One region of the Streptomyces sp. NPDC042201 genome, then DNA from elsewhere that is predicted to be linked to it. Evidence: predicted binding sites of a transcription regulator. Region 1 holds the regulator's gene; the other holds the start of a gene.

The links. Region 1 encodes HrcA, which represses chaperone genes, less so after heat shock. Its sites were predicted from a motif close to TTNGCACTCNGNNNNNCNGAGTGCNAA; they were not measured.
Region 2: a site for HrcA is predicted at 1,850-1,876, ahead of groL (chaperonin GroEL). Genes of this name have one in related genera too.

What each region holds. Positions count from the first base shown of each region.
Region 1 covers NZ_JBVJDS010000019.1:47,947-54,632, forward strand. Annotated here, with positions in the region: gene ACZ6MZ_RS32320 (nitronate monooxygenase) at 1-676, opposite strand, end outside; gene dnaJ (molecular chaperone DnaJ) at 936-2,072, opposite strand; gene hrcA (heat-inducible transcriptional repressor HrcA) at 2,073-3,089, opposite strand; gene ACZ6MZ_RS32335 (MBL fold metallo-hydrolase) at 3,247-3,969, shown strand; gene ACZ6MZ_RS32340 (DUF3097 domain-containing protein) at 4,003-4,827, shown strand; gene hemW (radical SAM family heme chaperone HemW) at 4,890-6,122, opposite strand; gene ACZ6MZ_RS32350 (SpoIIE family protein phosphatase) at 6,165-6,686, opposite strand, start outside.
Region 2 covers NZ_JBVJDS010000005.1:52,911-59,596, forward strand. Annotated here, with positions in the region: gene thrC (threonine synthase) at 1-766, shown strand, start outside; gene ACZ6MZ_RS13885 (MoaD/ThiS family protein) at 800-1,075, shown strand; gene ACZ6MZ_RS13890 (cold-shock protein) at 1,435-1,638, shown strand; gene groL (chaperonin GroEL) at 2,004-3,629, shown strand; gene ACZ6MZ_RS13900 (ADP-ribosylglycohydrolase family protein) at 3,772-4,701, shown strand; gene ACZ6MZ_RS13905 (endonuclease/exonuclease/phosphatase family protein) at 4,827-5,816, shown strand; gene ACZ6MZ_RS13910 (transglutaminase-like domain-containing protein) at 5,935-6,686, shown strand, end outside.

The sequences.
Region 1 (6,686 bases):
CCGCCGCGATCTGGCCGCCGCGCATCAGCCCGCCGGCGGCGATGATCGGCAGCTGCACGGCCTCCCTGACCTGCGCCACGAGCGAGAGCAGTCCGATGCCCGCGCCATCGGTGGCCGGATCGTCGCGGTGCGTGCCCTGGTGGCCGCCGGCCTCGATGCCCTGGACACAGACGGCGTCGGCGCCGGACCACTGCGCGGTCTGGGCCTCCTCGGGGGTGGTCACCGTGACCACGGTGTAGGTGCCCGCGCGGGCGAACGCGTCGAGGGTCGTACGGGTCGGGCAGCCGAAGGTGAACGAGACGAGCGGCACCGGGTCGTCGAGCAGTATGGCCAGCTTGGCCTCGTAGCCGTCGTCCCGGCCGGCCTCGGGGTCGCCGAGCGGGGTCTCGTACCAGGTCGCCTCACCGGCGAGCTGGTTGCGGTAGACCTCGATGACCGCGTGGTCGGCGTGGTGTATCTGCGGCATGAAGAGATTGATGCCGAAGGGCTGGTTGGTGAGCCCGCGCAGCTGTTTGACCTCTTCGTACATGCCGTCCGCTGTTTTGTACCCGGCGGCGAGGAACCCGAGACCACCCGCCTCGGAAACGGCCGCCGCCAGCTGCGGGCAGGACGCGCCGCCCGCCATGGGGGCCTGCACGATCGGATACCGGCAGAGATCGGTCAGTGCGGAGGACATGCAGGCATCGTGCCACGTCCCCCGCACAGCGCCGAATCCGAGCCACGCTCGGCGGGGGTCACGGGAACGCGGGGCGGGCGGGGTCGCGGGCCGGGGGCCCGGGAGCTGACTCCCGGACCCCCGGCCCCCACACGCCTACCGCCCGTTGAACGCGTCCTTCAACCGCGAGAACAGCCCCTGCTGCCCCGGCTGACCGCGCCTACCCGGGGGCCAACCCCCGGACCCCCGGCCGACCCCCGGACCCCCGGCCGACTCGCGCCTACCGTCCGTTGAACGCATCCTTCAGCCGCGAGAACAGCCCCTGCTGCCCCGGCTGGAACTGACCCGTGGGCCGTTCCTCGCCGCGCAGCTTCGCCAGCTCCCGCAGCAACCGCTCCTGCTCCGGGTCCAGCTTCGACGGGGTCATCACCTCGACATGCACGATCAGGTCGCCCCGGCCACCGCCGCGCAGATGCGTGATGCCGCGTCCGTGCAGCGGGATCGACTGGCCCGACTGCGTGCCGGGACGGACGTCGATGTCCTCCACGCCGTCCAGCGTCTCCAGCGGGCACTGCGTGCCCAGCGACGCCGCCGTCATGGGGATGGTGACCGTGCAGTGCAGATCGTCGCCGCGCCGCTGGAACACCGCGTGCGGCAGCTCGTGGATCTCCACGTAGAGATCGCCGGCGGGACCACCGCCCGGACCGACCTCGCCCTCGCCCGCGAGCTGGATGCGGGTGCCGTTGTCGACACCGGCGGGAATCTTGACCGTGAGCGTACGGCGGGACCGGATGCGCCCGTCGCCCGCGCACTCGGGGCACGGCGTCGGCACGACCGTACCGAAGCCCTGGCACTGCGGGCACGGCCGCGAAGTCATGACCTGGCCCAGGAAGGACCGGGTGACCTGCGAGACCTCGCCGCGGCCGCGGCACATGTCGCAGGTCTGCGCCGAGGTGCCCGGCGCCGCCCCCTCGCCGGAACAGGTCGTACAGACCACGGCCGTGTCGACCTGGATGTCCTTGGTCGTGCCGAAGGCCGCCTCGTTGAGGTCGATCTCCAGCCGGATCATGGCGTCCTGGCCGCGTCGCGTCCGCGAGCGCGGACCGCGCTGGGACGCCGTCCCGAAGAAGGCGTCCATGATGTCGGAGAAGTTGCCGAAGCCACCGGCTCCGAAGCCGCCCGCGCCCCCGCCGCCGCTCGCCGAGAGCGGGTCTCCGCCGAGGTCGTAGACCTGCTTCTTCTGCGGGTCCGACAACACCTCGTACGCGGCGTTGATCTCCTTGAAGCGCTCTTGCGTCTTGGGATCGGGATTGACATCCGGGTGCAGCTCGCGTGCGAGCCGCCGGAATGCCTTCTTGATCTCGTCCTGCGATGCGTCGCGGCGCACGCCGAGTACGGCGTAGTAGTCCGTGGCCACTTACGACTCCGCCAGGATCTGTCCGACGTAACGTGCCACTGCGCGTACCGCTCCCATCGTTCCGGGGTAGTCCATGCGGGTCGGTCCGACCACGCCGAGTTTGGCTACTGCCTCGTCGCCCGAACCGTAGCCGACCGCGACGACGGACGTGGAGTTGAGGCCCTCATGGGCGTTCTCGTGCCCGATACGTACGGTCATGCCCGGGTGTTCCGCCTCACCCAGCAGCTTGAGAAGCACCACATGCTCCTCCAGCGCCTCCAGCACCGGCCGGATGGTGAGCGGGAAATCGTGCCCGAAGCGGGTGAGATTGGCGGTGCCGCCGATCATCAGCCGCTCCTCGGTCTCCTCGACCAGCGTTTCGAGCAGGGTCGCGAGCACCGTGGACACGGTCCCGCGGTCCCCCTCCTCGAACGACTCGGGAAGGTCCTGCACCAGCTGCGGGACATCCGAGAAGCGGCGTCCGACGATCCGGCTGTTGAGCCGGGCCCGCAGATCCGCGAGCGAGGTCTCACCGAAGGGCGTGCCGCAGTCGATCATGCGCTGCTCGACCCGTCCGGTGTCCGTGATCAGCACGAGCATCAGCCGGGCGGGAGCGAGCGACAGCAGCTCCACGTGGCGCACCGTCGAGCGGGTCAGCGAGGGGTACTGGACGACGGCGACCTGCCTGGTCAGCTGCGCCAGCAGCCGTACCGTACGGCCCACGACGTCATCGAGGTCGACGGCCTTGTCCAGGAAACTCTGGATGGCGCGGCGCTCCGGCGAGGTCATGGGCTTGACCCCGGCCAGCCGGTCGACGAAGAGCCGGTAGCCCTTGTCGGTCGGGATACGCCCCGCGCTGGTGTGCGGCTGGGCGATGAAGCCCTCGTCCTCCAGCACCGCCATGTCGTTGCGGACGGTGGCCGGGGACACGCCGAGCTTGTGCCGCTCGGTCAGCGCCTTGGAGCCGACCGGCTCCTCGGTGCCGACATAGTCCTGGACGATGGCGCGCAGCACCTCGAGTCTGCGTTCGCTGAGCATGGCGCACACCTCCAGCTGTCGTCCGTCGGATCCGGCTTGGCACTCGCTCCGTGGGAGTGCCAGCAATCCCCCCGGCCAGTGTACGGCTGTGGGGTAGGCCCCTAGCAAGGGTGGCCGACCACGTGATCACGCTGGTTCTTGCGGATAGCGTCCTCGTATGGACGTCCGTTGGGAAGAGTGCGGGTGGGAGCGGCTGGCCCCGGGGGTGGGGCGGCGACGGCTGCCGGGGTGGGACGCGACGGTCGGGCTGGTGGCCGGCGCCACCGCGGCCCTGCTGTACGACACGGGGTCGACGGTCCGCGAGGGCGCGGCCATCCGGGCGCAGGTGGCCGCCCTTCTCGGCGCGGACAGGCGCGTGACGCACATCGCACTGAGCCACGCGCACTTCGACCATGTGCTGGGGACCGCGGCGTTCCCGGAGGCCGAGGTGTACGGCGCGGTGGGTCTGGCGGACCTGCTGGCCGGCGGGGCGGGCCTGCACGAGAGCGCCGTGCACCACGGCGTGAGCGAGGCGGAGGCCACCGAGGCGGTGGATCTGCTGGTACGGCCGGGGCACGCCGTCTCCGGCTCGCTCACCCTCGACCTGGGCGGCCGTCAGGTCACGCTGGCGAACGCCGGCCCCGGCCACTCCGCCCACGACCTGGCCCTCCTCGTCCCGGCCTCTCCTCCCGTCCTGTTCTGCGGCGACCTGGTGGAGGAGTCGGGCGAGCCCCAGGCCGGCCCCGACGCGATCCCCGCCCGCTGGCCGGCGGCCCTGGACCGGCTGCTCACGCTGGGCGGCGCGGACGCGGTGTACGTACCCGGGCACGGGGCGGTGGTGGACGCGGCGTTCGTACGGGCGCAGCGCGACGCGTTGGCGGCCCGATTCGGCGTGTCCTAGCCGTGTCGGCCCCGTCCGTTTATCGTCGTGCGAATGCGCCGCTACAGCCCTGATCTGACGCCACCGTGGAAGAAGTCCTCGCCCGCGCCGGAGGTCCCCGCCGAGCCGGACCTGGTGGTCGAGGAGGTGTCGACGGGCTTCTGCGGCGCGGTCATCCGCTGCGAGAAGACGGCCGAGGGTCCGACGGTCACCCTGGAGGACCGCTTCGGCAAGCACCGGGTGTTCCCGCTGGTGCCGCGCGGGTTTCTGCTGGAGGGCCGCGTGGTGACCCTGGTCCGCCCGTCGGCGGCGGGCCCGGCCAGGCCGTCCCGTACGGCCTCGGGATCGGTCGCCGTGCCCGGAGCCCGCGCGCGGGTCGCCAGGGCCGGCCGTATCTATGTCGAGGGCCGGCACGACGCGGAACTGGTCGAGAAGGTGTGGGGCGACGATCTGCGCGTCGAGGGCGTGGTCGTGGAGTATCTGGGCGGCATCGACGATCTGCCCGCCGTCGTCGCCGAGTTCGACCCCGCGCCGGACGCCCGCCTCGGCGTGCTGGTCGACCATCTGGTGCCCGGCTCGAAGGAGTCCCGGATCGCGGCGGAGGTGACGGGCGCGGACGTCCTGGTGGTGGGCCATCCGTACATCGACGTCTGGGAGGCGGTGAAGCCCGCGTCGGTGGGGATCCCGGCGTGGCCGTCGGTGCCGAGGGGCGAGGACTGGAAGACGGGGGTGTGCCGCGCGCTGGGCTGGCCGGAGAACACGGGGGCGGCGTGGCAGCACATCCTGTCGCGGGTCCGCACGTACAAGGACCTGGAGCCGCCGCTGCTGGGCTCGGTGGAGCACCTGATCGACTTCGTCACGGACCCGCGGCCTCTTTAGGAGGTCACGGACCCGCGGCCTCTTGTCACGGACCCGCGGCCTCTTTAGGAGGTGGGCGCCCGTCAGTCCACCAGGTCCCTCACCACCGCGTCCGCCAGCAGGCGGCCCCGGAGCGTCAGGACCGCCCGGCCGCTCGCGAACGGGCCCGGGTCCAGCAGGCCGTCCCCCACCGCGCGGTGCGCCGCCGCGAGGCCCGCCGGGGCCAGCAGCGACAGCTCGCAGCCATCGGACAGGCGCAGCTCCAGCAGGATGCGTTCCACCCGGCGGTCCTCCGCCGAGAGGATTTCCCGGCCCGCGCCCGGAGAGCGTCCCTCCGCCAGCGCCGCCGCGTACGCGCCGGGGTGTTTGACGTTCCACCAGCGGACGCCGCCGATGTGGCTGTGGGCGCCGGGGCCCGCGCCCCACCAGTCGGCGCCGCGCCAGTACAGCTCGTTGTGCAGACAGCGGGCCGCCTCCGAGGTGGCCCAGTTGGAGACCTCGTACCAGGAGAAGCCCGCGTCGGCGAGCACGGAGTCCGCGATCAGATACCGGTCGGCGTGCTCGTCGTCGTCGGTCATGGGGACCTCGCCGCGCCGGATGCGCCGGGCGAGCTGCGTGCCCTCCTCCACGATCAGCGCGTACGCCGACACATGGTCGGGCCCCGCCCCCACCGCCGCCGCGAGGGACGCGCGCCAGTCGTCGTCGCTCTCCCCCGGCGTGCCGTAGATCAGGTCGAGGTTCACATGGTCGAAGCCGGCCGCGCGGGCCTCCGCGACGCACGCCTCGGGCCTGCCGGGGGTGTGCGTACGGTCGAGGATCTTCAGCACATGCTGCTTCGCGCTCTGCATGCCGAAGGAGATCCGGTTGAAGCCGCCCTCGCGCAGGGCGGCCAGATACGCCGGGTCCACCGATTCCGGATTCGCCTCCGTGGTGATCTCGGCGTCGTCCGCGAGGCCGAACTCGTCGCGGATCGCGCCCAGCATCCGGACGAGATCCCCGGCGGCCAGCAGCGTCGGTGTGCCGCCGCCGACGAATACGGTACGGACCGGCCTGGGGTCGTCGCCGAGCACCTTCCTGGCCAGCCGGACCTCGTCCGCCAGCGTCTCCGCGTAGTTGTCGCGGGAGGCCAGCACGCCTCCCGAGCCGCGCAGCTCGGTCGCCGTGTACGTATTGAAGTCGCAGTAGCCGCAGCGGGTCGCGCAGTACGGCACGTGCAGGTAGAAGCCGAGGGGCCGGTCCGCCGCGCCGTCGAGGGCGTGCCGGGGCAGCGTCCCGGTCTCGGGCATGGGGTCACCGTCGGGCAGTGCGGAAGGCATGCCCCCATTGTCCCGTACGCCGCGGGTAACCCGTCCCGGCCGTCATTCGGCCTGGAACACCAGCAGGGCGAGATCGTCCCCGGGCGGGGTGTCGGAGAACTCGTGCACGGCCCGGCGTATCCGCTGGGCCACGCCCTGCGCCGTCAGCCCCGCGCACGCCGCCAGGGTCCGCGCGAGCCCGTCGCCGTCGTCGAGGAGCTGCCGGCCCGAGCGCCGTTCCGTGACGCCGTCGGTGACGCAGAGGAGGGTGTCGCCGGGCTCCAGGTCGAAGGTGCTGCTCTCGTACGCGACGTTCTCCACGACCCCGAGCAGCAGCTGCGGCTCGGCGGCGGCTTGTACCGTCCCGTCGGGTCTCAGCAGCAGCGGCAGCGGGTGGCCGGCGCTGGCGAGGGTGCACCGTACCCCGCCGGAGGGGCCCGGCAGCGGCCTCAGCTCCCCGTACAGCAGCGACAGGAAGCGGGCCTGACCGCCCTCGGGCAGTACCTGGGCGGCATCGGGCAGCCCGGCACCGGCGACGGCCGCCGCGGCCATCAGGGACGCCGATTCGGCCGCCTCGGTCGCGTC
Region 2 (6,686 bases), on a different contig from region 1:
CGACCTGGAGCAGGGCAAGGTCGTCATGGCCGCCATCTACGGCGGTGAACTCGTCGGCATCGAAGGCAACTACGACGACGTCAACCGCTTCTGCTCGGAGCTCATCGGGGATCCGCTGGGCGAGGGCTGGGGCTTCGTCAACGTCAACCTCCGCCCGTACTACGGCGAGGGATCCAAGACGCTCGCGTACGAGATCTGCGAGCAGCTCGGCTGGCGGCTGCCCGACCAGATCGTGATCCCGATCGCCTCGGGATCCCAGCTCACGAAGATCGACAAGGGTCTCCAGGAGCTGATCAAGCTGGGCCTGGTCGAGGACAAGCCGTACAAGATCTTCGGCGCCCAGGCCGAGGGCTGCTCGCCGGTCTCCACCGCCTTCAAGGCCGGCCAGGATGTCGTACGGCCGCAGAAGCCCAACACCATCGCCAAGTCCCTGGCGATCGGCAACCCGGCCGACGGCCCGTACGTCCTGGACATCGCCCGCCGCACCGGCGGCGCGGTCGAGGACGTCAACGACGAGCAGATCGTCGACGCGATCAAGCTGTTGGCACGCACCGAGGGGATCTTCGCGGAGACGGCGGGCGGGGTGACCGTCGGCGTGACGAAGAAGCTCATCGAGGCCGGAGTCCTCGACCCGACCCTGACCACCGTCGTCCTGAACACGGGTGACGGCCTGAAGACGCTGGACGCCGTGGCGCCGACCACCGGGCCGACCGCGACGATCCGTCCGAGCCTCGACGCGTTCCGCGCCGCCGGCCTGGCCCGCTGAGCTCCGCCCACCACTGAAGGAAGGCACCCCACCATGAGCGTCAACGTCCGCATCCCCACCATTCTCCGTACGTACACCGGTGGCAAGGCCGAGGTCCCGGCGGAGGGTACGACCCTCTCCGAGGTGATCCAGTCCCTGGAGCAGAGCCACCCGGGGATCGCCGCGCGCGTCCTGGACGACCAGGGCAAGCTGCGCCGCTTCGTGAACGTGTACGTGAACGACGACGACGTCCGCTTCGAGCAGGGCCTGGAGACCGCCACCCCCGAGGGGGTCGGCGTCTCGATCATCCCCGCCGTCGCCGGAGGCTGATTTCGACGCTCAGTGATCGGTCCGGCCCCCTCCGCAAGAGAAGCGGAGGGGGCCGTTCTGTATGGTTGAGCGCGATACAGTATGGGAACGCCCCCTCCCCCGCGCAGGCTCAACGCCTATGAGAACGCGACAACATGGGGTCAAAGTCTTGGTGCCCTTTGCGCAGTAGATGCGCTTTGCCCGGCCCGACTTGCCCCGGAACGTGGGGAATTCATCGCTATGCGTGTTCAGCCATGCCCAGAATTCTCGTCCGATTGACCTGTTGCAGAGGGCAGTTGGGCAGATACATTCAGCCGCGGTCGACGCGTTCCGGCGCGAAAAGTGGCCCCGCGCAAGGGCCAGTAATAGGGGAGTTAGGCATGGCTCAGGGCACCGTCAAGTGGTTCAACGCGGAGAAGGGGTACGGCTTCATCGCGGTCGACGGTGGTGCGGATGTTTTCGTCCACTACAGCGCGATCCAGATGGACGGTTACCGCACCCTTGAAGAAGGTCAGCGAGTGGAGTTCGAGATCTCGCAGGGCCAGAAGGGTCCGCAGGCGGACATGGTCAAGCTCGCCGTCTGATCCCGGCGCGATCGGCCAGCGACGCACTCACGCCGAAGGGTCCGTGTCCCAGAGATGGGATACGGGCCCTTCGTGCGTTCCCGGCAGGGCGGGATCCGGGGCGGGATCCGGGGGCGACCCGTGTGCGACCCGGGGGCGGCAGAGGTGCGAACAGGTGGCGAGTCGGCAAGACAAGCTTGCACTCGCAGGGGTCGAGTGCTAATCATTGGCGTTAGCACTCTGCAAGTGAGAGTGACAACTTAAGGACCGGGTCGGTGAGGCCCGAAGAGCCGGTGGGGCAAGGAACCGCACGGCTCTCAGGCCGTCCGTCGCGGGCGCCAGCCCGGTCCGGAGCAATCCACCCCAGTCCGGGAGGACCACTTCACATGGCCAAGATCATCGCGTTCAACGAGGAGGCTCGGCGCGGTCTCGAGCGCGGGATGAACCAGCTCGCCGACGCCGTCAAGGTCACCCTTGGCCCCAAGGGTCGCAACGTCGTCCTCGAGAAGAAGTGGGGCGCCCCCACGATCACCAACGATGGTGTTTCCATCGCCAAGGAGATCGAGCTCGAGGACCCGTACGAGAAGATCGGCGCCGAGCTGGTCAAGGAAGTCGCCAAGAAGACGGACGACGTCGCCGGCGACGGTACGACCACCGCGACCGTTCTCGCCCAGGCGCTCGTCCGCGAGGGCCTGCGCAATGTGGCGGCCGGCGCCAACCCGATGGCCCTCAAGCGCGGTATCGAGAAGGCCGTCGAGGCCGTCTCCGGTGCCCTGCTGGAGCAGGCCAAGGACGTGGAGACCAAGGAGCAGATCGCTTCGACCGCCTCCATCTCCGCCGCTGACACCCAGATCGGCGAGCTCATCGCCGAGGCCATGGACAAGGTCGGCAAGGAAGGCGTCATCACCGTCGAGGAGTCTCAGACCTTCGGTCTGGAGCTCGAGCTCACCGAGGGTATGCGCTTCGACAAGGGCTACATCTCGGCGTACTTCGCCACCGACATGGAGCGTATGGAGTCGTCCCTCGACGACCCGTACATCCTGATCGTCAACTCCAAGATCGGCAACGTGAAGGACCTCCTTCCGCTGCTGGAGAAGGTCATGCAGTCGGGTAAGCCGCTGCTGATCATCGCGGAGGACGTCGAGGGCGAGGCCCTGTCGACCCTGGTCGTCAACAAGATCCGTGGCACCTTCAAGTCCGTCGCCGTCAAGGCCCCGGGCTTCGGTGACCGCCGCAAGGCCATGCTCAACGACATCGCCATTCTCACCGGTGGCACGGTCATCTCCGAGGAGGTCGGCCTCAAGCTCGAGAACGCCGGCCTGGACCTGCTGGGCCGCGCCCGCAAGGTCGTCATCACCAAGGACGAGACCACCATCGTCGACGGTGCCGGTGACAGCGAGCAGGTCGCCGGTCGGGTCAACCAGATCCGTGCCGAGATCGAGAACAGCGACTCGGACTACGACCGCGAGAAGCTCCAGGAGCGCCTTGCGAAGCTGGCCGGCGGCGTGGCCGTCATCAAGGCCGGCGCCGCGACCGAGGTCGAGCTCAAGGAGCGCAAGCACCGCATCGAGGACGCGGTGCGCAACGCCAAGGCCGCCGTCGAGGAGGGCATCGTCGCCGGTGGTGGCGTGGCTCTGCTCCAGGCTTCCTCGGTGTTCGAGAAGCTCGAGCTCGAAGGCGACGAGGCGACGGGTGCGAACATCGTCAAGCTCGCGCTGGAGGCCCCGCTCAAGCAGATCGCCGTCAACGGTGGTCTCGAGGGTGGCGTCATCGTCGAGAAGGTCCGCAACCTGCCGATCGGCCACGGCCTCAACGCCGCGACCGGCGAGTACGTCGACATGATCGCCGAGGGCATCATCGACCCCGCGAAGGTGACCCGCTCTGCTCTGCAGAACGCGGCCTCCATCGCGGCGCTGTTCCTCACCACCGAGGCCGTTATCGCCGACAAGCCGGAGAAGGCCGGCGCCGCCGGCGCTCCGGGCGGCATGCCGGGCGGTGACATGGACTTCTGATCGACCCCGGCTCCGGCCACCGGTTGATCAACCGTCCTGAACGAGGGCGGCACCCCTATCCCAGGGGTGCCGCCCTCGGGTGTTTTTCCGGGCCCGGCCCGAAGGAAGCCGCCCCCGGACCGCGCGCCGATAACCTGACGATGTGGAACGGACACAGCGGACCGCCGGCGCGGTCATCGGCTCGGCGGTGGGTGACGCGCTGGGAGGCCCCTTCGAGTTCGGCCCGGCGGGAGCATTCTCCGCACGGTTCCCGGCGCCCGGTGCCCACCGCGAGATGTGCGGAGGCGGCGGCTGGGATCCCGGCGAGGCCACGGACGACACGCAGATGGCCGTCCTGGTGGCGGAGTCACTGCTGGAACGAGGCGGACTGGATCTGCCCGACATCTTTGGCCGCTTCCAGCGATGGGCGGCATCCGAGCCCAAGGACATCGGCCTGCAGACCGAGGATGTCCTCACCAACGGCATGCCCTGGGACCTGGCGGCCGGCATTCACTTCCAGGTCAACCGGCGCGCCGCGGGCAACGGCTCGTTGATGCGGGCGGCCACCTCCGCGGTCTACTTCGCACGCGGCGGACAGCAGGCCACCATGGACGCCGCCCGGCGCATCGCTGCCTTGACCCACGGAGATCGCGCCGCCTGGGAAGGCACGGCCGTCTTCCACGAACTCGTCCGGGTCACGCTGGACGATGTCGAGCCTCTTGCCGCTCTTCCCGGGATCGTGGACCTCGTCCACCCGGACCACCGCCCGCGCTACGCCACGGTCCTCGCCGCCGACTGGCACCCCGATCAGGCCACCGAGTTCAACGGAGCCGTCTGGCCATGCCTGGGCTCCGCTGTCTGGGCCCTGCGGACCACGGCCAGTTACGAGGACGCGATACGCGCCGCGATCGATCTCGGCGGTGACACGGACACCGTCGCCGCGGTCACCGGCGGCCTCGCGGGTGCGTACTACGGACTGGACGCGATCCCCACTCGCTGGACCGAGCCCCTGCACGTTCCGCTGCCGGGGTCCGGCGGACGGGTGCTCCAGCTGCCGCAGTTGCTCGACCTCGCGCACCGCCTCGGAGCCTGAACCCGTCCAGCACCGGACCGGCCTCGGCCGCGCCCCGGGACGTCGGCGGGGGCCGGGAACCGGGGCTGGGGGGTTTGCGTCGTCGTAGGGTGCGGCATCGGGGCGGGCTTGAGGGTGAGTGGGCGATGGTGGAGCAGGCGGGGAAGGCGATATCGGGGACGCGGGGAGCGAGGGCTCGTTGGCTGCCGCTCAGGTTCGGGACGGGGGAGCGCGTACTCGGTGGGCTGTCCGTCGTGGTGGGCTGCCTGCTGGTCTTCCATGGCGCCGTGCCCAATGCGGTCGGCCGTCTGGGCAGTCTCCTGGAGGCCTTTTTGCCCTGGCTGGGCCTGGCCGTTCCGGTGCTGATGGGTGTGGCGTTGCTGCGCCGCTCGGTCGTCGGGCTGGCCGTGCTGCTGGTGCCCGTGGTGGCGTGGGTCAGTCTCTTCGGCGGTCTGGCGTTTTCCCGGGCCGGCTCGGAGTACGACATCACCGCGCTTCAGCACAATGTCAGCGATGAGAATCCGGATCCGGCGGGCACAGCGAGGGAACTGGTCAGGGCGCGGGCCGATCTCATCGCCCTGGAGGAGTTGACTCCCTCCGCCGTGCCGCTGTTCGCAGAAGTCCTGGCGTCGGACTATCCCCACCACGCGGTCATCGGAACGGTCGGGCTGTGGTCGAAGTATCCGCTCGCCGACATACGGCGGGTGGACATCAAGCCGGCCGGAATCGGGGAGGGCTGGGAGCGTGGGCTGAGGGCGACCGCCGGGACGCCGCAGGGTGATGTCGCCGTGTACGTCGCCCACCTGCCGTCGGTGCGCCTCAGTCCGAGCAAGGGGTTCGGTTCGGCCTGGCGGGACGAGAGCGCCGTGCTGCTCGGGGCGGCGATAGCCGCTGAGCCGCTGGACCGGGTGATTCTGCTCGGGGACCTCAACAGCACGGTGGACGACCGCGGTCTGTCCCCGGTCAGCTCGCAGTTGGATTCCCCGCCCTCGGGTTTCGCGTTCAGCTGGCCGGCGGCCTTTCCGCTGGCCCGGATCGACCAGATCATGACCCGAGCGGCGTCCGTCACGCACGTCTGGACGCTGCCCACGACGGGGAGCGACCACATGCCCATCGCCGCCCGCATCAGACTCTGACGCGAGACTCTGACGCGCCGGCCCGCGGCATCTGGACACGACCGGGGGACATTTGGCACGGTGTGCAGCACCGGCCCGGTAATCGAACGTGTGGCCGATATTCCTCGGGGGTCCAGCCATGCCATCCGCCCGCCTCGCACCGGACGCCGCCGCCTTCTACGCCGCCCAGAGCGCGTTCTCCGACCCGGGCGCCCTCGCCCCGCTCTACGCCGATCTCCCGCGCGATCCGGCTCAACTCGCCCGCGTGGTCCGCGATCTCATGGTCCACCGCATGGAGGGCGAGCTCTTCCATTACGCCATCCCGCAGGACCGCCTGCACAACGACGCCGAGACGCGCTACATCGACGACATCCTGCGCATCATCACCGAGCGCGACGACGCGCCGCTCGCGCAGCGGCGGGAGATGGGTGACCGCTTCGTCGGCATCTGCCGCGACTTCGCGCTGCTGTTCTGCTCGTTCCTGCGCCACGCGGGCGTCCCCGCCCGGCTGCGGTCCGGCTTCGCCGACTACTTCGGCTCGGACGGCTTCCACGCAGACCACGTGGTGACCGAGTACTGGGACGACGAGCGCGGCTGGCTGCTCGCCGATCCGCAGCTGGCCAATGCCTTGGTCATCGACACGTTCAGGGTGGGATTCGACCCGATGGACGTGCCGCGCGACCGCTTCCTGGTCGCAGGATCGGCATGGCGGGCCATCCGCGCGGGCGAGGCGGACCCGAAGACGTTCGGGCTCCAGATCCCCGAAATGGCGCTGATCGGGGAGTGGTTCGTGGCGGGCAACGTCCGGCTCGACCTCGCGGCGTTGAACAAGGCGGAGACGCTGCTGTGGGACATCTGGGGGGCGGGCGCGGACAGCGACGAGGGGATGAA